Regions from separate parts of the Citrobacter sp. Igbk 17 genome, predicted to be linked through region 1. Evidence: predicted binding sites of a transcription regulator. Region 1 holds the regulator's gene; each other region holds the start of a gene.
What was found. Region 1 encodes CRP, which controls carbon source genes, mostly activating them, when cyclic AMP is high. Its sites were predicted from a motif close to ATGTGANNNNNNTCACAT; they were not measured.
Positions count from the first base shown of each region.

Region 1 (8,265 bases):
CGATTTCGAAGGTGCACTGGTTGTGGTATCACACGATCGCCACTTGATTCGCTCCACCACCGATGATCTCTACCTGGTACACGACAAGAAGGTCGAACCGTTTGATGGCGATCTGGAGGATTACCAGCAATGGCTGAGCGACGTACAAAAACAAGAAAACCAGGGCGACGAACCGGCAAAAGAGAGCGTTAACAGCGCCCAGGCGCGTAAGGACCAGAAACGCCGCGAAGCCGAGCTACGCAGCCTGACACAACCGCTGCGTAAAGAGATTACCCGTCTGGAAAAAGAGATGGAGAAGCTACACGCACAGCTGGCACAGGCTGAAGAGAAGCTCGGTGATAGCGAACTGTACGACCAAAGTCGTAAAGCTGAGCTCACGGCATGCCTGCAACAACAGGCAAGCGCGAAGTCCGGGCTGGAAGAGTGTGAGATGGCCTGGCTGGATGCGCAGGAACAGCTTGAGCAGATGCTGGCCGAGTAGCCCTGATTGCCGGATAAGGCGAAACCGCCATCCGGCACCGGAGCCGAATATGCCTGATGGCGGCGTTCGCGCGTCTTATCAGGCCTACGCTTCGGTCCAGGCTCGCGTAACCGGCTAACTGACTGGCGACAAAATCACATATTGGCTAACCCGCACGCGCTGTGCGCGGTATAGTTATTCTTTCCGATTATTAATTGCTCTGGTGTTATGGTTGAAATCACATCCACAGAAATGACCCCACCTACCGACGATTCGCGAGAATTCCGCCCGATGCGTGGTATCAGTAACCGTCATCTACAGACGATGCTGCCGCGTTTAATACGCCGTAAGGTGAAGTTCGATGCCCATTGGCAGCGTCTGGAATTACCCGATGGTGACTTTGTCGACCTGGCATGGAGCGAAGATCCACAGCAGGCCAAACATAAGCCGCGCCTGGTGGTTTTTCACGGTCTGGAAGGAAGCCTGAACAGTCCGTACGCGCATGGCCTGATTGAAGCGGCGCAAAAGCGCGGCTGGCTCGGTGTAGTGATGCATTTTCGTGGCTGTAGCGGTGAGCCAAATCGCCTGAATCGTATTTATCACTCTGGTGAAACAGAAGATGGCACCTGGTTTTTAAACTGGCTGGAGCGAGAGTTTGGACGCGTTCCAACCGCTGCAGTAGGTTATTCGCTCGGTGGGAATATGCTGGCCTGCCTGCTGGCGAAAGAAGGGAACACGATCCCCATTGATGCGGCAGTTATCGTCTCTGCACCGTTTGTGCTGGAAGCGTGTAGTTATCACATGGAGAAGGGTTTCTCCCGCGTCTACCAGCGCTACCTGCTCAATCTGCTGAAAGCCAACGCCTCACGGAAACTGGAAGCGTATCCGGGGTCGCTGCCAGTGAGCCTCGCGCAATTAAAATCCCTGCGTCGTATTCGCGATTTCGACGATTTGATCACGGCTAAAATCCACGGTTTTGCTGATGCTATAGATTACTATCGTCAGTGCAGCGCCATGCCACTGTTGAATCGGATCGCCAAACCGACGCTGATTATCCACGCCAAAGACGATCCGTTTATGGATAGCCATGTCATCCCACAACCCGAGAATCTGCCCCCACAGGTGGAGTATCAACTCACCGAGCACGGTGGACACGTCGGATTTATTGGTGGCACGTTACGTCGCCCTGAGATGTGGCTGGAATCGCGTATTCCAGACTGGCTGACAACATATCTGGAGGCATCATCATGATGATTCCCTGGCAAGACATCTCCCCGGACGCACTGGATAACCTGATTGAAAGCTTTGTCTTGCGCGAAGGCACCGATTATGGTGAACATGAACGCTCGCTCGAACAAAAAGTCGCCGACGTCAAACGCCAACTACAATCAGGTGAAGCTGTGCTGGTGTGGTCCGAACTGCATGAAACGGTCAACATAATGCCGAGGAAACAGCTTCACGAGTAATCCGCTGCCGACGGCTGACTATAATAAAAAACCAACCTATTTATGGAGTTGTTATGTCTGCCAAACATCCGGTGATTGCGGTAACAGGATCCAGTGGCGCGGGGACCACCACCACCAGCCTCGCGTTTCGTAAAATTTTCGCACAGTTAAATCTGCGTGCCGCCGAGGTGGAAGGTGACAGTTTTCATCGTTATACCCGCCCGGAAATGGATATGGCGATCCGCAAAGCGCGCGACGCCGGACGACACATCAGCTACTTCGGCCCTGAAGCGAATGACTTTGGCCTGCTCGAACAAACCTTCATTGAGTACGGCCAGACGGGAAAAGGACAGTCGCGTAAATATCTGCATACCTATGATGAAGCCGTTCCATGGAACCAGGTTCCGGGCACATTCACCCCATGGCAACCGCTTCCTGAACCTACTGATGTACTGTTCTATGAAGGATTGCACGGCGGCGTCGTTACACCACAACAAAATGTGGCGCGGCATGTCGATCTGCTTGTTGGTGTTGTCCCTATTGTGAACCTGGAGTGGATCCAGAAACTCACCCGCGATACCAGCGAACGCGGGCATTCACGTGAAGCGGTAATGGACTCGGTCGTTCGTTCAATGGACGATTATATCAATTACATTACGCCGCAGTTTTCCCGCACGCATATTAACTTCCAGCGAGTGCCCACCGTCGACACCTCCAACCCCTTTGCGGCAAAGAGTATTCCGTCACTGGATGAGAGCTTTGTAGTGATTCATTTTCGTAATCTGGAAGGCATCGATTATCCCTGGCTGCTGGCTATGCTGCAGGGTTCATTCATTTCCCATATCAATACATTAGTCGTGCCGGGCGGCAAGATGGGGCTGGCGATGGAATTGATCATGCTGCCATTGGTGCAGAGGCTGATGGAAGGTAAAAAGATAGAGTGATGTATGGGATGTGCCCGATGGCGCTACGCTTATCGGGCCTACGAGTCGGTATCGTTATGTAGGCCGGATAAGGCTACGCCGCCATCCGGCATCATATGTTAAGCAGCAATCACTTCGTAGGAATGGGTGATATTCACCGCTTTTTCCAGCATCAACGCCACGGAGCAATATTTCTCAGCAGAAAGATCAACCGCCCGAGACACAGACGCATCTTTCAGGTCGCGCCCCGTCACGATGAAATGCAGATTGATGTGGGTAAACAGACGCGGTGCTTCTTCACGGCGCTCAGAGGTGAGCTTCACTTCGCAGTTGGTGACATCCTGGCGTCCCTTTTGCAGAATGGACACGACATCAATGGCGCTACACCCCCCTGCCGCCATTAATACCATCTCCATCGGGCTCGGCGCTTTATCACCAGAGTTACCGTCCATCAAAATTTGGTGGCCTGAGGCGGACTCACCGAGGAAGGTTAACCCCTCAACCCACTTTACACGCGCTTGCATATTTCGTAACTCCAATGTTTCAATTTTCCTGACAGATTACGCGTACATAACAATTCTCGCAATGGAAGGCGACCTGCGTCATGCTGAAGCGAGACACCAGGAGACACACGGCGAAAGCTATGCTAAAACAGTCGGGATGCTACAGTAATACATTGACGTACTGCATGTATGCAGAGGACATCACATTACAGGCTGCAATCTATTTTTAGCAGCCCCCTTCCCAGGTAGCGGGAAGCACATTTTTGCAACCCCAGAGACAGCGTCGTGTTCTGGCTCTGGAGACAGCTTATAACAGAGGATAACCGCGCATGGTGCTTGGCAAACCGCAAACAGACCCGACTCTCGAATGGTTCTTGTCTCATTGCCATATTCATAAGTACCCATCGAAGAGCACGCTGATTCACCAGGGTGAAAAAGCGGAAACGTTGTATTACATCGTTAAAGGCTCAGTGGCAGTGCTGATCAAAGATGAAGAAGGGAAAGAAATGATCCTCTCTTATCTGAATCAGGGCGATTTTATTGGTGAATTAGGCCTCTTCGAAGAAGGCCAGGAACGTAGCGCCTGGGTACGTGCCAAAACCGCATGTGAAGTCGCTGAAATTTCCTACAAAAAATTTCGCCAATTAATCCAGGTCAACCCAGATATTCTGATGCGCCTGTCTTCTCAGATGGCTCGTCGTCTGCAGGTAACGTCTGAAAAAGTGGGCAACCTTGCCTTCCTCGACGTAACCGGTCGTATCGCCCAGACTCTGCTGAATCTGGCGAAACAGCCTGACGCGATGACCCACCCGGATGGCATGCAGATTAAAATCACCCGTCAGGAAATTGGCCAGATCGTTGGCTGTTCCCGTGAAACCGTTGGTCGTATCCTGAAGATGCTGGAAGATCAGAACCTGATCTCCGCACATGGTAAGACCATCGTCGTCTACGGCACGCGTTAATCCCATCGACATGGCGTGTTACGTAGTAATGCGCCATTTTTGTTTGCTCCGATGTGGCGAAGACTGATTTATCACCCCGAGATCAACTACGCACTACGACAGACGCTGGTGCTATGTTTACCTGTGGCTGTCGGTCTTATCATTGGTCAGCTTCATCTGGGACTGTTGTTCTCCCTCGTCCCTGCCTGTTGCAATATTGCGGGTCTTGATACCCCACATAAGCGCTTTTTCAAACGCTTAGTGATTGGCGCGTCGCTGTTTGCCGGCTGCAGCCTGATAATGCAGTTACTGCTGGCACAGACTATACCGCTGCCGCTGATCCTCACCGGCCTGACGCTGATTCTCGGTGTGACTGCTGAGCTAAGCCCGTTGCATGCACGACTTCTGCCCGCCTCACTGATCGCGGCGATTTTCACACTGAGTCTGGCCGGGAACATGCCCGTCTGGGAGCCATTGCTGATCTACGCGCTGGGGACAGTATGGTACGGCCTGTTTAACTGGTTCTGGTTCTGGATGTGGCGTGAACAACCGCTGCGCGAATCACTCAGTTTGTTGTACCGCGAATTAGCCGATTACTGTGAGGCTAAATACAGCATGTTGACCCAGCATGCCGATCCCGAAAAAGCGCTACCCCCCCTGCTGGTCCGTCAACAGAAAGCCGTGGATCTGATTACCCAGTGCTACCAGCAAATGCACATGCTGTCGGCACATCACAATAATGAATACAAACGCTTGCTACGTGTTTTCCAGGAAGCGCTGGATTTACAGGAGCATATTTCCGTTAGCCTGCACCAGCCCGAAGAAGTGCAAAAGCTGGTCGAGCGTAGTCATGCTGAACAGGTGATTCGCTGGAATGCTCGCACCGTTGCGGAACGTCTACGCGTACTGGCCGATGACATTTTGTATCACCGCTTACCGACGCGTTTTTCGATGGAAAAGCAGATCGGCACCCTGGAGAAGATTGCCCGGCAGCACCCGGATAATCCGGTGGGACAATTTTGCTACTGGCATTTCAGCCGCATTGCCCGCGTGCTGCGTACCCAACGCCCACTGTATGCCCGGGATTTGATGGCTGATAAACAGCGTCGATTACCGTTAATTCCTGCACTGAAAAACTATTTGTCGTTGAAATCTCCGGCGCTGCGTAACGCCGGACGCATCAGCGTCATGTTGAGTATCGCAAGCCTAATGGGTAGCGCTTTACACCTGCCAAAACCTTACTGGATCCTGATGACGATACTGTTCGTCACGCAAAATGGCTACGGCGCAACCCGGGTGCGTATTTTACACCGCTCGGTGGGCACGCTTGTCGGACTGGTCATTGCCGGCGTCACGTTGCACTTTCATATTCCTGAGGGTTTTACGCTGGCAGCTATGCTGCTGATAACCCTGGTTAGCTATCTGATCATCCGTAAAAACTACGGCTGGGCCACCGTGGGCTTTACGGTCACAGCGGTATATACCCTACAGTTACTCACGTTGAACGGGGAACAGTTTATCGTGCCCCGGTTTGTCGACACCGTGATCGGTTGTTTGATCGCCTTTGGCGGTACGCTCTGGCTGTGGCCGCAATGGCAGAGTGGTTTACTACGTAAGAACGCTCACGATGCACTAGGAGCAGATCAAGAAGCCATCCGTCTCATCCTCAGCAACGATCCGCAGGCCACGCCGTTGGCGTATCAGCGCATGCGGGTCAATCAGGCGCAAAACACGCTGTTTAACTCATTAAACCAGGCCATGCAGGAACCTGGGTTTAACTCGCACTATCTGGCAGATATGAAACTGTGGGTTACACACAGCCAGTTCATCGTCGAGCACATCAATGCAATGACTACCCTGGCAAGGGAGCACACGATGTTGACGCCGGATCTGGCGCAGCGATATCTGGAATCCTGCGAAATTGCACTCCAGCGCTGTCAACAGCGGCTGGAATATGACGGACCGGGAAGTTCTGGTGATGTGAATATTCTCGAATCACCAGAGATGCTCTCACACGGCCCATTAAGTACGCTTGAGCAGCATCTACAACGAATACTGGGGCACCTTAACACCATGCACACCATCTCTTCTGTTGCCTGGCGCCAGCGACCGCACCACGGTATCTGGCTGAGCCGCCGACTGCGGGACATGAAGGGTTAAGAGATTTGCCGGATACGCTACGCTTATCCGGCCTACGAATCACACCTTACCCTGTAGGCCGGATAAGGCGCTCGCGCCGCCATCCGGCAATCAGCCCACCACCTTCGCTACCGCCTGCGCGAAGCGCTGCATCCCTTCATCGATATCCGCCTGCTCTACCACCAGCGACGGTGCAAAACGCATCACGTCCGGCCCGGCGTTTAGCACCATCACCCCTTCGTGCGCAGCAGCGTAGAGGAAATCACGCGCCCGGCCTTTAAACTGCGGCTTCAACTCAGCGCCAATCAACAGTCCCATGCCGCGAATATCGCTGAAAATATCAAACTGCTGATCAATTTTCTGCAAATGCTGCACAAAGGCATGCCGTTTGGCCTGAATACCTTCCAGCACTTCCGGGGTGTTGATGATATCGAACGCCGCTCCCGCAACCGCGCAGGCCAGCGGGTTACCGCCGTAAGTCGAACCGTGCGAGCCAACATGGAACGCGGAGGCAATCTCCTGGGTGGTCAGTACCGCGCTCACCGGGAAACCGCCGCCTAGCGCCTTCGCGCTGGTGAGGATATCCGGCGTCACGTCATAGTGCATATAGGCAAACAAATCGCCGGTACGCCCCATCCCGCTCTGCACTTCATCAAACACCAACAGCGCCTGGTGCTGGTCACAAAGTTCACGTAAACCTTGCAGGAATTCCGGCGTAGCCGCAGTGACGCCGCCTTCTCCTTGAATAGGCTCAACCACCACCGCACAGGTATGATCATCCATCACCGCTTTTACGGCATGCAGATCGTTAAACGGTACATGGATGATATCCGCGGGCTTTGGTCCAAAGCCATCAGAGTATTTCGGCTGCCCACCCACGGAAACGGTAAACAGCGATCGACCGTGAAACGCATTATGGAAGGCGATAATTTTAGTTTTGAATGGGCTATGGCGCACACAGGCGTAATGGCGTGCCAGCTTAAAGGCGGTTTCGTTAGCTTCGGTACCGGAGTTCATGAACAACACGCGTTCAGCGAAAGTGGCATCAATGATTTTGCGGCCTAAACGCAACGCCGGCTCATTGGTGAACACGTTACTGGTATGCCACAGAGTTTCACCCTGGGTTTTTAATGCCTCGACCAGTGCCGGATGGCAATGCCCTAACGCGGTCACTGCAATGCCGCCCGCGAAATCAACGTACTCTTTACCCTGTTGATCCCAGACTCGACTTCCTTTCCCCTTTACCGGGATAAACTCTGCCGGTGCATAAATCGGCAGAATCACTTCATCGAATGTTGCGCGCGTAATTGCAGTTTGTTCAGTTGCCATGTCATTACCACCCTGTTAAGCAGAAATGCTAGTGAAATTATAATCACAAAATATGAATAAAAAATCACTAAATAGCAACCCTAAATCACCGGTTAAGTAAATTAGCCAGCAGCTGATGCCCCTGTTCGCTTAGGATGCTCTCCGGGTGAAATTGCACCCCTTCCATATCCCACTCCCGGTGACGAATGCCCATAATCTCCTGCGTTTCACTCCACGCCGTCACTTCAAAGCACTCAGGCAACGTCTCAGGTGCGACCACCAACGAATGGTAGCGCGTCACCGTTAGCGGGTTTGCCAATCCCTGAAAAACACCTTGCCCGGTATGCGTAATGGGTGAAGTCTTACCGTGCATCACTTTCGCCGCCCGCACGACGGTCGCGCCAAAGGCTTGTGCCATTGCCTGATGGCCCAGACAAACGCCCAGCATAGGGATCTTACCCGCATAATGACGAATGACATCCAGCGAGATGCCCGCATCATCCGGCGTGCATGGCCCCGGAGAAATGACGATTTTCTGCGGATTCA
Region 1 covers NZ_JANEWI010000051.1:8,843-17,107, reverse strand. The annotation lists gene NNO08_RS21260 (ABC transporter ATP-binding protein) at 1-481, shown strand, start outside; partial or broken gene NNO08_RS21255 (hydrolase) at 643-1,711, shown strand; gene NNO08_RS21250 (YheU family protein) at 1,708-1,926, shown strand; gene NNO08_RS21245 (phosphoribulokinase) at 1,980-2,849, shown strand; gene NNO08_RS21240 (OsmC family protein) at 2,948-3,352, opposite strand; gene crp (cAMP-activated global transcriptional regulator CRP) at 3,661-4,293, shown strand; gene NNO08_RS21230 (YccS/YhfK family putative transporter) at 4,345-6,432, shown strand; gene argD (bifunctional acetylornithine/succinyldiaminopimelate transaminase) at 6,523-7,740, opposite strand; gene pabA (aminodeoxychorismate synthase component 2) at 7,826-8,265, opposite strand, start outside.

Region 2 (8,265 bases), on a different contig from region 1:
TTTACCGTCACCGGTAAATGGGCCGGAACCGCATCACGCATGGCCTTAGCGCCACGGTAAATCAGCTCAGGGTCCTTCAGTAACGTTGCGCCACCGCCGCTGCCGTTCACCAGCTTCGACGGACAGCCACAGTTTAGATCGACGCCATACGAACCCAGCTCAACCGCGCGGGCTGCATTTTCTGCCAGCCACTGCGGATACTGCCCCAGCAGTTGTATACGCACCGGCGTACCGGATGTCGTGCGGCTGGCGTTAAGCAGCTCAGGACAAATGCGGTGAAAGACTTTTACCGGCAGCAGTTGATCCACCACGCGAACAAATTCGGTGATACAGAGATCATAATCATTCACTTCAGTCAGCAGCTCGCGCACCAGTGAGTCGAGCACGCCTTCCATCGGCGCCAGTAAAACACGCATATTGTTACCCGCAAAAAAGAGAGGCGCTATGGTAACGTCTCTATGCAGGAGATTAAAGCGTCTCAGCGCCAGGCACAGGTTTGATTATGCTGATTGGGGGCATTGCCTGATGTTCCAGATATCTATTTCCACTATGCTTAGAATTCATGATGTGATCGGTAGCACGTTTTAAAGTTTAATTGTATGATGAATCAGTCTCGTCAAGGGTTTCAATTATGAGCAAGTCACTGAACATTATCTGGCAATATTTACGCGCATTCGTCCTCATTTATGCCTGCCTCTATGCAGGTATTTTTCTTGCCTCACTGCTGCCTATAACGATTCCGGGCAGCATTATCGGCATGCTGATTCTGTTTGTATTACTGGCATTACAGATCTTACCGGCAAAATGGGTAAACCCGGGTTGCTACGTACTGATCCGTTACATGGCCCTGCTGTTTGTCCCGATTGGCGTGGGGATCATGCAGTACTTTGACTTGCTACGCGCACAATTTGGTCCGGTCGTGGTGTCCTGCACCATCAGTACACTGGTCGTATTCCTGGTAGTGAGCTGGAGCTCGCACATTGTTCACGGCGAACGCAAAATCGTTGGTCAAAAAGGGTCTAAACAATGATGTCGTATATCTGGTGGTCGTTACCCCTCACCCTGGCGGTATTTTTTGCTGCACGTAAGCTGGCAGCGCGATGTAAACTGCCGTTGCTAAATCCGCTGCTCGTCGCGATGGTAGTGATTATTCCCTTTCTGATGCTGACCGGTATCCCCTACGATCACTACTTCAAAGGCAGCGAAGTGCTGAACGATTTATTGCAACCTGCTGTCGTCGCGCTAGCCTATCCGTTATATGAACAGCTGCACCAAATCCGTGCCCGCTGGAAATCCATTATCGCCATCTGTTTTGCCGGCAGCGTCGTGGCCATGGTCACAGGCACATCTATTGCCCTGCTGATGGGGGCTTCACCAGAGATTGCCGCCTCTATTATGCCTAAATCGGTAACCACACCTATCGCTATGGCTGTGGGCGGGAGTATTGGTGGTATCCCGGCAATCAGCGCAGTGTGCGTTATTTTTGTCGGTATCCTCGGTGCCGTATTTGGCCATACCCTGCTGAATGCAATGCGCATTCGCACTAAAGCAGCACGTGGGCTGGCAATGGGTACGGCTTCACACGCCCTGGGCACGGCTCGCTGTGCTGAACTGGACTACCAGGAAGGCGCATTTAGCTCACTGGCGCTGGTGATTTGCGGGATTATCACCTCCCTGGTTGCCCCCTTCCTGTTCCCGGTTATCCTGGCGGTGGTAGGCTAATCTGCATTTTTAAGCTGTTTATTTGCGATGCGTTGCACATTTTTCATTTAAGTTTCATAAGTTGCATACACAATGAGATTTGGATCACATATAAAGCCCTGTCAGGCCCGTAAACTACGGTTCCATTACATTGTTATGAGGCAACGCCATGCATCCACGTTTTCAAACTGCTTTTGCCCAACTCGCGGATAACTTGCAATCAGCCCTGGCCCCTATTCTGGCGGATGTACATTTCCCCGCCATGCTGACGGCTGAGCAGGTATCTTTGCTTAAACGCGAATCGGGACTGGACGAAGACGCGCTGGCATTCGCTCTGCTGCCTTTAGCTGCGGCCTGCGCACGCACCCCGCTGTCCAACTTCAACGTTGGCGCGATCTCACGAGGTATCAGCGGCACGTGGTATTTCGGTGGGAACATGGAGTTTCTGGGTGCCACAATGCAGCAAACCGTTCACGCCGAGCAGAGCGCTATTAGCCATGCCTGGTTACGTGGCGAAAAAGGACTCGCCGCGATTACCGTCAACTACACCCCTTGCGGGCACTGCCGTCAGTTTATGAATGAGCTGAACAGCGGACTGGATTTACGTATTCACCTGCCCGGGCGTGAACCACACGCACTACGCGACTATCTGCCGGACGCTTTTGGGCCAAAAGATCTCGACATCAAGACGCTGTTGATGGACGACCAGGATCACGGCTTCGCGCTGCAAGGCGATGCGCTGACCCAGGCGGCGATTGCCGCAGCAAACAGATGCCATATGCCCTACAGCAACTCCCCGAGCGGCGTGGCGCTGGAGTGTAAAGATGGACAGATTTTCAGCGGTAGTTATGCTGAAAACGCCGCCTTCAACCCAACACTGCCACCGTTGCAGGGTGCATTAAACCTGTTGAGTCTTAACGGTTACGACTATCCGGACATTCAACGTGCGGTGCTGGCAGAAAAAGCGGATGCGGCGCTTATCCAGTGGGATGCGACGTCTGCCACGCTGAACGCGCTGGGTTGCGACAATATCGAGCGCGTACTACTCGGTTAAGTCGTGACGCCCGGTGGCGCTGCGCTTACCGGGCCTAAAAGCCAACCGTACAGTATGTTGGCCCGATAACGCCGCGTCATCGGGCAACAGTGACTAAAATCCCCTCAATCAGACTGCTGTTTCTTGCGCTCCGCCGTTGGGTACAGTAGCCTGATTGAAATTCCATCCAATTATCGAGTTTTCTGCATGTTAAAGCGCGTGTTTTACAGCTTGTTAGTCCTGGTAGGCTTGCTGCTGTTGACAGTGCTTGGGCTCGACAGATGGATGAGCTGGAAGACGGCCCCCTACATCTATGACGAATTACAGGATCTCCCCTACCGTCAGGTTGGTGTTGTCCTGGGCACGGCAAAATACTACCGTACCGGCGTCATCAATCAGTATTACCGCTACCGCATTCAGGGCGCATTAAATGCGTATAACAGCGGCAAAGTAAACTATCTGCTACTTAGCGGCGACAACGCACAGCAAAGCTATAACGAACCGATGACGATGCGTAAAGACTTGATTGCCGCGGGCGTCGATCCCGCTGACATCGTGCTCGATTACGCAGGGTTCCGTACGCTTGATTCGATTGTACGCACGCGCAAAGTATTCGATACCAACGATTTCATCATCATTACTCAGCGATTCCACTGTGAGCGCGCGTTGTTTATTGCGCTACATATGGGCATTCAGGCTCAGTGCTATGCGGTACCCTCGCCAAAAGATATGCTTACCGTGCGGGTGCGCGAATTTGGCGCTCGCTTTGGTGCGCTGGCCGATCTCTACCTTTTTAAACGCGAGCCACGTTTTTTAGGTCCGCTGGTACCCATCCCGACCATGCATCAGGTACCCGATGATGCTCAGGGATATCCGGCAGTCACTCCGGAACAATTACTCGAATTACAAAAGAAACAAGGAAAATAAGCATGGATGTACAAACTCTCTTCGTCGTATTGGCCTTTCTGCTCATTCCCCTCTTTTGTTTCCGGGAAGCCTGGAAAGGATGGCGCTCCGGAGCCGTAGATAAAATTAAGAAGAATGCGCGCGAACCGGTTTATGCTTATCGCTCTCAAGAGCCATTGCAATTTTGGTCCTATGTGCTGGTTTATGCCGGATGCGGATGTTTATCATTGGGTATGGTTGTTTATTTGGTATTTTATCGTTAACGATATTACCTTTATATTAGTGTTTGAGAATAACTAATATTATGATAACGGTTACCATTTCAATATAAGGGATTAATGCTGCCTGTCAGCATTTCCCTCACACCTTCTTCTATTTGTGAATCCTTTCACAGAATACTCTTCCTGCAGTGCTTAGCCTTAAGAATAGCCTTTCACTTTTTATATTTTGTTATTAACGGTTTGCCTTAATTTACTCAAGCATTAAGGAAGAAAATATGCCACAACAAAATTATCTGGATGAGCTCACGCCGGCTTTCACCCCATTATTAGCAATAAAAGAGGCCTCTCGTTGTTTATTATGTCACGATGCCCCCTGTAGTCAGGATTGCCCGGCGCAAACCGACCCAGGGAAATTTATTCGTTCCATTTATTTCCGTAATTTTAAAGGCGCGGCTGAAACTATCCGGGAAAATAATGCGCTCGGTGCGGTGTGCGCCCGGGTATGCCCAACCGAAAAATTATGCCAACGCGGATGTACACGTTCAGGAATTGATAAACCTATCGATATCGCGCGACTGCAGCGATTTATTACCGATTTTGAACAGCAGACCGCAATGAAAATCTATCAGCCCGCAACAAAAACGCTGGGTAAGGTCGCCATTATCGGTGCGGGTCCGGCCGGATTACAGGCCAGCGTAACGCTGAGTAATCTTGGCTATGACGTCACCCTCTTCGAAAAGCAGGCCCAGCCAGGCGGCTGGTTGCGTTATGGCATTCCAGAGTTTCGTCTGCCGCAGACGGTTTTAGATAATGAGATTGCCCGTATCGTGGAAATGGGCGTGACCATCAGATGCAATTGTGAAGTGGGTAATGCCCTCTCCCTTGAGCAACTCAAAACAGAATACCGCGCCGTACTGGTGACCGTAGGGATGTCTTACGGTTCTACGCTGCCTCTGTTTGACCAGGCGAATAATGTCGAAATTGCCGTCGACTTTCTGCAACGGGCCCGACAGTCAGGCGGCAATATTAGCGTCGCGCAAAGCGCATTGATCATCGGCGGTGGCGATGTGGCAATGGATGTCGCCAGTACACTGAAACTGCTGGGCTGCCCGTCCGTCACCTGTGTCGCACGTGAGGAACTGGCCGAATTCCCTGCCAGCGACAAAGAGTTCAACAGCACCCAGGCGTTAGGGGTATCGATTATTGACGGTTTCACGCCTGTGGCGGTTAGTGGAAATCGCGTCACCTTTAAGCACGTACGCCTGCCGGGAGAACTCTCGCTTGAAGCCGAACATATTATTCTTGCCGTCGGTCAACATGCGCAGCTTGATGATTTCGCCGCGTTAAAACCACAGCGCAACCTTATCGATACGCACAATTACCAAACCGCCGATCCGGTTATGTTTGCCGCGGGCGATATTGTTAAAGGCGATAAAACCGTTGTATACGCCGTGAAAACCGGAAAAGAAGCCGCTCAGGCCATTCATCACTATTTAGAGGGAGCTTGCTCATGTTAACGAAAGATCTTTCTATTACTTTTTGCGGCGTCAAATTTCCCAACCCGTTCTGCCTCTCTTCTTCTCCGGTGGGCAACTGCTATGAGATGTGTGCCAAAGCCTACGATACCGGCTGGGGCGGTATTGTTTTTAAGACAATCGGTTTCTTTATCGCCAATGAAGTCTCCCCGCGCTTTGACCATCTGACCAAAGAAGATACCGGCTTTATCGGCTTCAAAAACATGGAGCAAATTGCCGAACACCCGCTGGAGGAGAACCTGGCCGCAATTCGCCGACTGAAACAGGACTACCCAAACAACGTCCTGATTGCATCGATCATGGGAGAAAATGAGCAGCAATGGCAGGAACTGGCCCGCCTGGTTGAAGAGGCGGGTGCAGACATGATCGAATGCAACTTCTCGTGTCCGCAAATGACCTCACATGCCATGGGCAGCGATGTCGGGCAAAGCCCTGAGCTGGTCGAAAAGTATTGTCGGGCAGTTAAACGCGGCTCAGCCTTACCAATGCTGGCTAAAATGACACCAAATATTGGTGATATGTGCGAGGTGGCGCTGGCAGCTAAGCGCGGAGGTGCTGACGGTATCGCGACCATCAATACGGTTAAATCCATCACCAATATCGACCTGAAGCGCAAAATCGGGATGCCAGTCGTCAACGGTAAATCCAGTATCTCTGGTTACTCCGGCAAGGCCGTGAAACCTATCGCTCTGCGCTTTATTCAGCAACTGCGTATGCACCCTGAACTGCGCGATTTCCCGATTAGCGGCATTGGGGGGATTGAAACCTGGGAGGATGCCGCCGAGTTTCTGCTGTTGGGTGCTGCCACGCTGCAGGTAACCACCGGGATCATGCAGTATGGCTACCGAATCGTGGAGGATATGACCAGCGGGCTGTCACATTACCTCGCCGATCAAGGATTTGATTCACTGGAGGAGATGGTTGGTCTCGCCAATACCAATATCATCCCCGCAGAGGAACTTGACCGTAGCTACATCGTCTATCCGCATATCAATCTCGAAAAATGTGTGGGCTGTGGCCGCTGCTACATCTCCTGCTATGACGGCGGGCACCAGGCGATGGAATGGAATGAGGAGACCCGTACACCGCACTGCAACACGGAAAAATGCGTGGGCTGCTTGCTGTGCGGTCACGTTTGCCCGGTAGCCTGTATCGATCTCGGTGAGGTGAAATTTAAAACCGGCGAGAAAGCACATACTTTAACCTTGTAACACTCACAAAAAAGCCCGGTGCAGATTGCGCTGCACCGGGCTTTTAGCGTTTTAATCGTTATTTCTTACGTGCGTATTTCAGTGAATCCAGCGCGACGGCGAAGATGATGATGCCGCCCTTAATAATGTACTGCCAGTAAGGGTTCACGCCGATGTAGGTCAGACCGTAGTTGATGACGGTGAAGATAATCACACCGGTCACCACGCCGAAAACCGTCCCCACGCCACCGCTGAACGACACGCCGCCAACCACGCATGCCGCAATGGCATCCAGCTCGTACATAAAGCCGAGGTTGTTGGTCGCAGAACCGATACGCCCTGCTTCCAACAAACCACCGAAGGCATAGAACACACCAGACAGCGCATAGATAATCAGCAGGTTCAGCGCCACGTTTACACCGGACACTTTCGCCGCTTCGGGGTTACCGCCGATAGCGAAAATATTTTTACCAAAACGGGTCTTGTTCCACAGCACCCAAACAAAGGCCACGGCAATCAAGGCATAGAAAGTAATGTAGGAGAGTCGGAAACTACCCAGCGCAATAAAGCCCTGCGCAAAGGTTGAGAACCCGCTGTCAAAGCCAGAAATTGGCGATGCTCCAACAAAGTCGTAATACAGGGAGTTAATACCGTAGACGATAATCATCGTGCCAAGGGTGGTAATAAATGGCGTCACATTCAGATAAGCAATGATGATACCGTTTACCAGACCGATGACAGCACCGATAACGCAGACAATCAGCACGACTACAATAATGGGCATCGTCGCCATTTCCGGGAACACCTTGTTGGCGTTCTCCATCGACTGCAGCAAGGTTGCCGCCACGACCGCCGCCAGGCCAACCTGGCGCCCTGCTGACAGGTCCGTCCCTTGCGTAACAATCAGCCCGGCAACACCCAGCGCGATAATAATACGCACGGAAGATTGCGTCAGAATATTACTCAAGTTCAGTAAACTTAAGAAAGTGGGATCCTGGAAAATAATAATTGCCAGCAAAACCAAAAGAACAACGTAAATTCCGCCTTCTTTCAGGTAAGTAAGAAAACTTTTCTTATTTAACGCACTCATGAGGAGCCCCTAATCTTAAAGGTGCAAAGACGCAAGACGGAGGATTTCGTTTTGCGTTGTGGTTTTGGTTTCAACAATTCCCGCGACGAGGCCATTGCTCATCACCAGAATACGATCGGTAATACCTAGCAATTCTGGCATTTCAGAGGAAATAATAATGATCCCCTTTCCTTTTTTCGCCAGTTCAGCAATCAACTGATAAATCTCAAATTTTGCACCAACATCGATACCGCGTGTCGGTTCATCCAGCATCAGGATTTCAGGCTGCGTTAACAACCAACGGCCAATGACCACCTTTTGCTGATTACCACCAGAAAGCGAACCAATTTGCGTACGATGCCCTGGTGTTTTTACCCTCATCGAGTCAATTACCCACTGGGTATCGCTCTTCATGCGGGAGTTATCCAGCAGGCCGACTTTATTTTTATAGTTTTGGATATTGGAAATTAACGAGTTAAAACCAATGTCCAGATAGGCATAAATACCGGTAGAGCGACGCTCTTCGGTGACCAGCGCAAAACCATGGTTAATCGCTTCATTCGCGCTGTGGTTATTGATTTTTTTGCCGTGGAGCGTAATCGTGCCCGAT
Region 2 covers NZ_JANEWI010000012.1:87,687-95,951, reverse strand. The annotation lists gene dusC (tRNA dihydrouridine(16) synthase DusC) at 1-416, opposite strand, end outside; gene NNO08_RS09695 (CidA/LrgA family protein) at 632-1,030, shown strand; gene NNO08_RS09690 (CidB/LrgB family autolysis modulator) at 1,027-1,722, shown strand; gene cdd (cytidine deaminase) at 1,871-2,755, shown strand; gene sanA (outer membrane permeability protein SanA) at 2,942-3,661, shown strand; gene NNO08_RS09675 (DUF2542 family protein) at 3,664-3,903, shown strand; gene NNO08_RS09670 (NAD(P)-dependent oxidoreductase) at 4,137-5,378, shown strand; gene preA (NAD-dependent dihydropyrimidine dehydrogenase subunit PreA) at 5,372-6,607, shown strand; gene mglC (galactose/methyl galactoside ABC transporter permease MglC) at 6,666-7,676, opposite strand; gene mglA (galactose/methyl galactoside ABC transporter ATP-binding protein MglA) at 7,692-8,265, opposite strand, start outside.
Region 2: a site for CRP is predicted at 1,795-1,812, ahead of cdd (cytidine deaminase). Genes of this name have one in related genera too.

Region 3 (8,265 bases), on a different contig from region 1:
GAGCGATGTACGGAACGCGCGGCGTTTCCATCGGGTGCAGCATGTTCCAACGCTCACAATCCTGGCCATCACGCGCCAGTTCAGTGAAGGACGTTACGCTGTATACGTCAGAACCTACACCGTAGTCGTTCGCCAGGATCTGTGCTGCTTCACGGACGTGACGCAGGATAGAACCGGAGCCCAGCAGCTGAACTTTACCTTTCTTACCTTCAAGGGTTTCGAGTTTGTAGATACCTTTACGGATACCTTCCTCGGCACCTGCTGGCATTGCCGGCATGTGGTAGTTTTCGTTCAGCGTGGTGATGTAGTAGTAAACGTTCTCTTGTTTCTCACCGTACATACGCTCCAGACCATCATGCATGATGACCGCAACTTCGTACGCGTAAGACGGATCGTAAGAGATACAGTTCGGGATAGTCAGAGACTGAATATGGCTATGACCATCTTCGTGCTGCAGACCTTCGCCGTTCAGCGTCGTACGACCGGAAGTACCACCAATCAGGAAGCCGCGAGCCTGCTGGTCGCCTGCCTGCCAGCACAGGTCGCCGATACGCTGGAAACCGAACATGGAGTAGTAGATGTAGAACGGGATCATCGGCAGATCGTTGGTGCTGTAAGATGTTGCAGCAGCCAGCCAGGACGCGCCTGCACCCAGTTCGTTGATACCTTCCTGCAGGATCTGACCTTTTTCGTCTTCTTTATAGTAAGCAACCTGCTCACGGTCCTGCGGGGTGTACTGCTGGCCGTTCGGGCTGTAGATACCGATCTGACGGAACAGACCTTCCATACCGAAAGTACGCGCTTCGTCGGCAATGATTGGAACCAGACGATCTTTGATCGATTTGTTCTTCAGCATCACGTTCAGGGCACGAACGAAAGCGATAGTGGTAGAGATTTCTTTGTTCTGCTCTTCCAGCAGCGCACCGAAGTCTTCCAGCGCCGGCAGTTCCAGCTTCTCAGTGAAGTTCGGCTGGCGGCTCGGCAGGTAACCGTGCAGTTTCTGACGCTGGGCGTGCAGATAGGTGTGCTCTTCAGAACCTTCCGGGAAGGTAATGTAAGACAGGTTTTCAACCTGCTCATCGGTTACTGGCACATTGAAACGGTCGCGGATGTAACGCACGCCGTCCATGTTCATTTTCTTAACCTGGTGAGCGATGTTCTTACCTTCGGCGGTGTCACCCATGCCGTAACCTTTGATGGTATGGGCCAGGATTACAGTTGCTTTGCCTTTGGTTTCCTGCGCTTTTTTCAGTGCAGCGTAGACTTTCTTCGGATCGTGACCACCACGGTTCAGCGCCCAAATCTGCTCGTCAGTCCAGTCAGCAACCAGTGCTGCGGTTTCCGGATATTTACCGAAGAAGTGCTCACGTACGTAAGCGCCGTCTTTGGATTTGAAGGTCTGGTAGTCGCCGTCAACGGTTTCGTTCATCAGCTGGATCAGCTTACCGCTGGTATCTTTACGCAGCAGCTCATCCCAACGACCGCCCCACATGACTTTAATCACGTTCCAGCCAGCGCCAGCGAAGATGCCTTCCAGTTCGTTGACAATCTTGCCATTACCGGTGACCGGGCCATCAAGACGCTGCAGGTTACAGTTGATAACGAAGACCAGGTTGTCCAGTTTTTCACGGGTCGCGATGGTGATAGCCCCCTTAGATTCTGGCTCATCCATCTCGCCGTCGCCCAGGAAAGCGTAAACGGTTTGTTTAGAGGTATCTTTCAGGCCACGGTGTTCCAGATATTTCAGGAATTTAGCCTGGTAGATAGCACCGATTGGACCCAGACCCATAGATACGGTCGGGAACTGCCAGAATTCCGGCATCAGTTTCGGGTGCGGGTAGGAAGACAGGCCTTTGCCATGAACTTCCTGACGGAAGTTGTTCATCTGCTCTTCAGTCAGACGACCTTCCAGGAATGCGCGTGCATAGATGCCCGGAGAGATGTGACCCTGGAAGTACACCAGATCGCCACCGTCCTGCTCGTTGCGTGCACGGAAGAAGTGGTTGAAGCAAACATCATATACCGTTGCGGAGGACTGGAAGGATGCCATATGGCCACCCAGCTCAAGATCCTTTTTAGACGCACGCAGTACGGTCATGATGGCGTTCCAGCGGATAGCAGAACGAATACGACGTTCCAGCTCCAGATTGCCCGGGTATTCCGGTTCATCTTCAACGGCAATAGTGTTTACATAATTGCTGGCCCCTGCACCTGCCGCTACTTTCACACCGCCTTTGCGGGCTTCTGAAAGCAGTTGGTCGATCAGATACTGAGCACGCTCAACACCTTCTTCACGGATGACCGATTCGATCGCCTGTAGCCAGTCGCGAGTTTCGATCGGATCCACGTCATTTGGGAAACGTTCTGACATGGGGGTATTCCTTATCTATCTAATACGTTGAGTTATCTGGAACCTGTCCCATTGCGCTCTTTGTTCTTCATACTTCAGGTTGTCTCTTTGTTGGCTGCGCTTCCTCGCACCAGTCACATAGTTCACTATGCTCCTGGCGACTCGCTCGCTTGCCGCCGCGATACAACCCGAATTATTTTGAACAACTAAAAGCGCAATAAGACAGGTTCTGCGTTTATTGCCTGACCCATCAGGCGTCATTGTTGCAGCCAGTTTGGGCACGGACAGCGCGGAACAACCGGAGCGTACACGTAGTACGTGAGGATTGTGAGCACTGCCCAGGGCCAAAATGGCAAATAAAATAGCCTTATGGGCCTGGCATTTAGTTGCCGCGCGCTTTTAGTTCGCGCTTGATTTACAACATCTTCTGGTTAACGTTCTGCCAGAAAAATCACTAATTCTTTCGTTGCTCCAGGCGGCGTAAGGCGCGTTCACGACGACTTTCCTCACGGCTTCTGTCCAGGAGAATCTCTTCGATAAATGCCAGGTGACGGTGCGACGCTTCACGCGCCTCCTCCGGCTTCCCGGCGATAATTGCTTCAAAAATACGGGTGCGGTGACTGCTTACCAGCGGCAGCATCTCGCGACGCGCATACAGCAATTCAAAGTTTTGACGGACATTCTGGGCCAGCATCGGCTCCATACACCTTAGCAAATGGAGCAGTACCACATTATGTGCCGCTTCGGTGACAGCAATTTGATACTGAAGTACGGCATCAGATTCACCGTCAAGATCGCCGGACTGTTGCGCAAGCTCGATCGCCTGATGGAGTTCACGGATACGCGTTTTGTCTTCATCCGTGCTGCGCAGTGCGGCGTAATAGGCCGCAATACCTTCCAACGCATGGCGCGTTTCGAGCAGGTCAAACTGGGATTCAGGATGGTCGGAGAGCAGCTCTACCAGTGGGTCGCTAAAGCTCTGCCACAGGCTGCTCTGAACAAAAGTGCCACCGCCCTGACGACGAAGCAGTAAGCCCTTCGCTTCGAGGCGTTGGATCGCCTCACGTAAGGAGGGGCGGGAAACGTCGAACTGTTTTGCCAGCTCGCGTTCCGGTGGGAGTTTTTCTCCGGGGCGAAGTGTCCCCTCAAGAATTAAAAACTCCAGCTGCTGCTCAATCACATCGGAGAGTTTTGGTTGGCGGATTTTGCTGTAGGCCATGATTTCCTGTCTTAAGCCATTTGCCCGGAGTCAATTGGTCTTACCAATTTCATGTTCTTGACGCTAAAGTAACAAAGTATTCACCTTCTGTCCATACAGGTTTTGATTGAAATCAGTAAAGGAGGCATATTTTAACAACATTACAGAAATAACGTTTCAAACATGTAACTATGCACAAATGTTAAATTTACCCATCCCGAGGTAGTTTTAACCGAATTGAAACGAAAAAATATATTATCTGAACCGATTCACCTGCTTATTTATCGATTTATCAATCACTATTTTCGAATAAAAATTCAAATTGGAAATTTTGTGGTAGATAAACTCGCGCTTACAAATGGTTTCTTTTTATTCAACTCGTCACTCACGCCGCATAAAGCAGGTGCATTCGCGCTCGCATAACATTATTCTGATCAAGACAAAAGTCTTTAGGCAACATTTCATAATTCATTACTGTAAATAAATTAATACAACAAACGGAATTGCAAACTTACACACGCGTCACTGCGTGGTTCAAAATATAAGTACTCGAAAGATGAAGAGTAAAACCACACACGAGGTTTCATGATGGAAAGTCAACAGCATGGCGATCAGCTAAAGCGCGGCCTTAAAAACCGCCATATACAGCTTATCGCGCTGGGTGGCGCGATTGGTACCGGGTTATTCCTCGGAAGCGCATCCGTTATTCAGTCTGCAGGGCCGGGTATTATTCTGGGTTACGCTATCGCCGGATTTATCGCTTTTCTGATTATGCGTCAGCTAGGTGAAATGGTGGTGGAAGAGCCGGTGGCAGGCTCCTTTAGTCACTTTGCCTACAAATACTGGGGGAGCTTTGCCGGTTTCTCTTCCGGCTGGAACTACTGGGTACTGTACGTTTTGGTTGCCATGGCTGAGCTAACCGCCGTAGGTAAATACATTCAATTCTGGTATCCGGAGATCCCAACATGGGCTTCGGCAGCAGCCTTTTTTGTGATCATCAACGCCATCAACCTGACCAACGTAAAAGTGTTCGGTGAGATGGAGTTCTGGTTCGCCATTATTAAAGTCATTGCCGTGGTTGCAATGATTCTGTTCGGCGGTTGGCTGCTGTTTAGCGGCAACGGCGGCCCACAGGCCAGCGTCAGCAACTTGTGGAGCCAGGGTGGATTCCTGCCACACGGCTTCACCGGGCTGGTGATGATGATGGCGATTATCATGTTCTCCTTTGGTGGGCTGGAACTGGTCGGGATCACCGCAGCAGAAGCCGATAACCCGGAACAAAGCATTCCAAAAGCGACTAATCAGGTCATCTACCGTATCTTGATTTTCTATGTAGGCTCCCTGGCGGTACTGCTTTCCCTGATGCCATGGACGCGCGTAACAGCAGATACCAGCCCGTTTGTCCTTATTTTCCACGAGCTGGGTGACACCTTTGTTGCCAATGCGCTGAACATCGTGGTGTTGACCGCCGCCCTTTCTGTCTATAACAGCTGCGTATACTGCAACAGTCGCATGCTGTTCGGTCTGGCTCAGCAGGGTAACGCGCCAAAAGCGCTGATGAACGTGGATAAACGCGGCGTGCCGGTTAACACCATTCTGGTCTCCGCACTGGTTACCGCACTGTGCGTACTGATTAACTATCTGGCACCGGAATCTGCGTTTGGCTTGCTGATGGCACTGGTGGTTTCCGCATTGGTCATCAACTGGGCAATGATTAGCCTTGCGCATATTAAGTTCCGCAAAGCGAAACAGCAGCAGGGCGTCGCCACTCGCTTCCCGGCACTGCTCTACCCGCTAGGTAACTGGATCTGCCTGATTTTCATGGCTGCAGTACTGGTGATTATGTTGATGACGCCGGGCATGGCGATCTCTGTGTACCTGATCCCGGTATGGATTGCCATTCTTGGCATTGGCTATCTGTGTAAACAGAAAACGGCCGGGGCCGTAAAAGCGCATTAATCCTTTCCCCCCCACCTGCACCAGGTGGGGGTTGTTATCTGCTTCACACTTTCCCACAGATGACTGTTTAGTCCATATCAGCGGCGCTATCCTGCAACGCAAAAACACCAGCACCAGACAATAATTCTCTCCATATCACATTAATGGAGTGCGCTTGATGGAAACCAGAAAGCTGTCGGTGAAAGAAAAGATCGGCTATGGAATGGGCGATGCCGGATGCAACATCATATTCGGCGCTATCATGCTGTTTGTTAACTATTTTTATACAGATATTTTCGGTCTTGCTCCAGCACTTGTCGGCGTATTGCTGCTCTCTGTACGCGTTATTGACGCTGTTACTGACCCTATCATGGGGGCAATGGCCGATCGTACTCGCAGTAAATATGGTCGGTTTCGTCCATGGCTTCTGTGGATGGCTTTCCCCTACGCATTATTCAGCGTACTGATGTTTACCACCCCGGAGTGGACGTATAACAGCAAAGTTATCTATGCGTTTGTCACCTACTTCCTGCTCTCTATTACCTACACAGCAATCAACATTCCCTACTGCTCACTCGGTAGCGTCATCACCAACGATCCGAAAGAACGCGTCGCCTGCCAGTCGTATCGTTTCGTGCTGGTCGGGATTGCCACTCTGCTACTCTCACTCACGCTACTGCCAATGGCAGAGTGGTTTGGCGGGGAAGATAAAGCCAAAGGCTATCAGATGGCGATGGCCGTGCTGGCTTTCATTGGTATGTGCATGTTCCTGTTTTGTTTCGCGACCGTGCGCGAACGTGTACGCCCTGCGGTACCCACGAACGACGATTTGAAAGCCGATCTAAAAGACGTGTGGAAGAACGATCAGTGGGTAAAAATCCTGCTATTAACCCTGTGCAACGTCTGCCCGGGCTTTATTCGTATGGCTGCCACCATGTACTACGTCACCTGGGTTATGCAGCAAAGCACACAGTTCGCAACGTTGTTTATCAGCCTTGGCGTTGTCGGCATGATGATCGGCAGTATGCTCGCGAAGGTATTAACTGACCGCTGGTGCAAACTGAAAGTCTTCTTCTGGACCAACATCGTACTGGCGGTGTTCTCCGGCGCGTTTTACTTCTTCGATCCGAAAGCCACCATGATGATTATGGTGCTCTACTTCCTGCTCAACATCCTGCATCAGATCCCTTCTCCACTGCACTGGTCGCTGATGGCGGATGTGGATGACTACGGCGAGTGGAAAACCGGTAAACGTATTACCGGGATCAGCTTCTCGGGCAACCTGTTCTTCCTGAAGCTGGGGCTGGCGATTGCCGGCGCGATGGTGGGCTTCCTGCTCTCCTGGTACGGTTACGACGCAGGCGCGAAAGCGCAAAGTGACTCCGCGATTAACGGCATTATGCTGTTGTTCACTATTATTCCGGGCGTCGGTTATCTGATTACCGCAGGCGTGGTTCGTCTGCTGAAAGTTGACCGCGAATTGATGCAGCAAATCCAGTCAGACCTGGAAAAACGCCGCGCCAACTACCGTGAATTGAATGAGTACCATGATGTTAAATCGACTGAACATGTAAGGAAAGCCTGATGAATCAGTGGCCGAATCCCTTTATCGAACAGCGTGCCGATCCGTTTATCCTACGTGACGGTAACCACTATTATTTCATTGCTTCAGTACCTGAATATGACCGACTGGAGCTGCGCCGGGCTGACTCTCTGGAGGGATTACGCACCGCGGAACCCGTTGTTGTCTGGCGCAAACCGGACAGCGGCCCAATGAGTCAACTTATCTGGGCCCCCGAGATCCACACTATTGCCGGTAAGTGGTACATCTACTTTGCGGCCACGCACACCCAGGCGCTTGATACGTTGGGTATGTTCCAGCATCGCATGTTTGCTTTGGAGTGCGCAGATGCCGATCCGCTAAGCGGTAAGTGGGTTGAGAAGGGGCAAATTGAAACCCAGTTTGATACCTTCGCGCTTGATGCCACAACGTTTAACCATCAGGGGAAACAGTGGTATTTGTGGGCGCAGAAATCGCCTGATATTGCCGGAAACTCCAATGTTTATCTCGCAGAGATGGAAAACCCTTGGACAATCAAAGGCCAGCCGGTGATGCTCAGCCATCCGGAATATGACTGGGAATGTCGGGGATTTTGGGTCAACGAAGGTCCAGCCGTCGTGGTGCACGGAGACAAATTGTTTGTCAGTTACTCCGCCAGCGCAACCGATGAAAACTACTGCATGGGTTTACTGTGGATCGATCTCCATGCCGATCCGCTAAACCCGGAAAACTGGCATAAGTCACCGCGTCCGGTCTTCACCACCAGCTATGAAAACCGTCAGTATGGACCCGGGCACAACAGCTTTACGCAAACGCCGGAAGGGGATGATGTACTGGTGTATCACGCAAGGAATTACACCGAAATAGAGGGGGATCCGCTGTATGACCCGAATCGCCACACCCGACTGAAGCTTGTACGCTGGGATGAGAACGGCATGCCGGATTTTGGCGTGCCACCCGCCGATACGCTTTAAAATGTTTGCCCGGTGGCGCTGCGCTTACCGGGCCTACGGCACTTACATATGGTGTAGGCCGGATAAGCGTTAGCGCCATCCGGCACAACGCTACACTAATGCCCCATAAATGGTGAGCAGCGCAATCACCACAACCACGACAAACGACGTTTTCTTCGCCATTGCAACGGCTGCTTTCGGCGTTTCGACCTTATCAGTATGCGGCTCACGCGCCAGCGAGAACTGCGCCAGACGGGTCAACACC
Region 3 covers NZ_JANEWI010000028.1:22,357-30,621, forward strand. The annotation lists gene aceE (pyruvate dehydrogenase (acetyl-transferring), homodimeric type) at 1-2,371, opposite strand, end outside; gene pdhR (pyruvate dehydrogenase complex transcriptional repressor PdhR) at 2,805-3,569, opposite strand; gene aroP (aromatic amino acid transporter AroP) at 4,134-5,507, shown strand; gene NNO08_RS16215 (glycoside-pentoside-hexuronide (GPH):cation symporter) at 5,665-7,071, shown strand; gene NNO08_RS16220 (glycoside hydrolase family 43 protein) at 7,071-8,021, shown strand; gene ampE (beta-lactamase regulator AmpE) at 8,112-8,265, opposite strand, start outside.
Region 3: a site for CRP is predicted at 5,539-5,556, ahead of NNO08_RS16215 (glycoside-pentoside-hexuronide (GPH):cation symporter). Genes of this name have one in related genera too.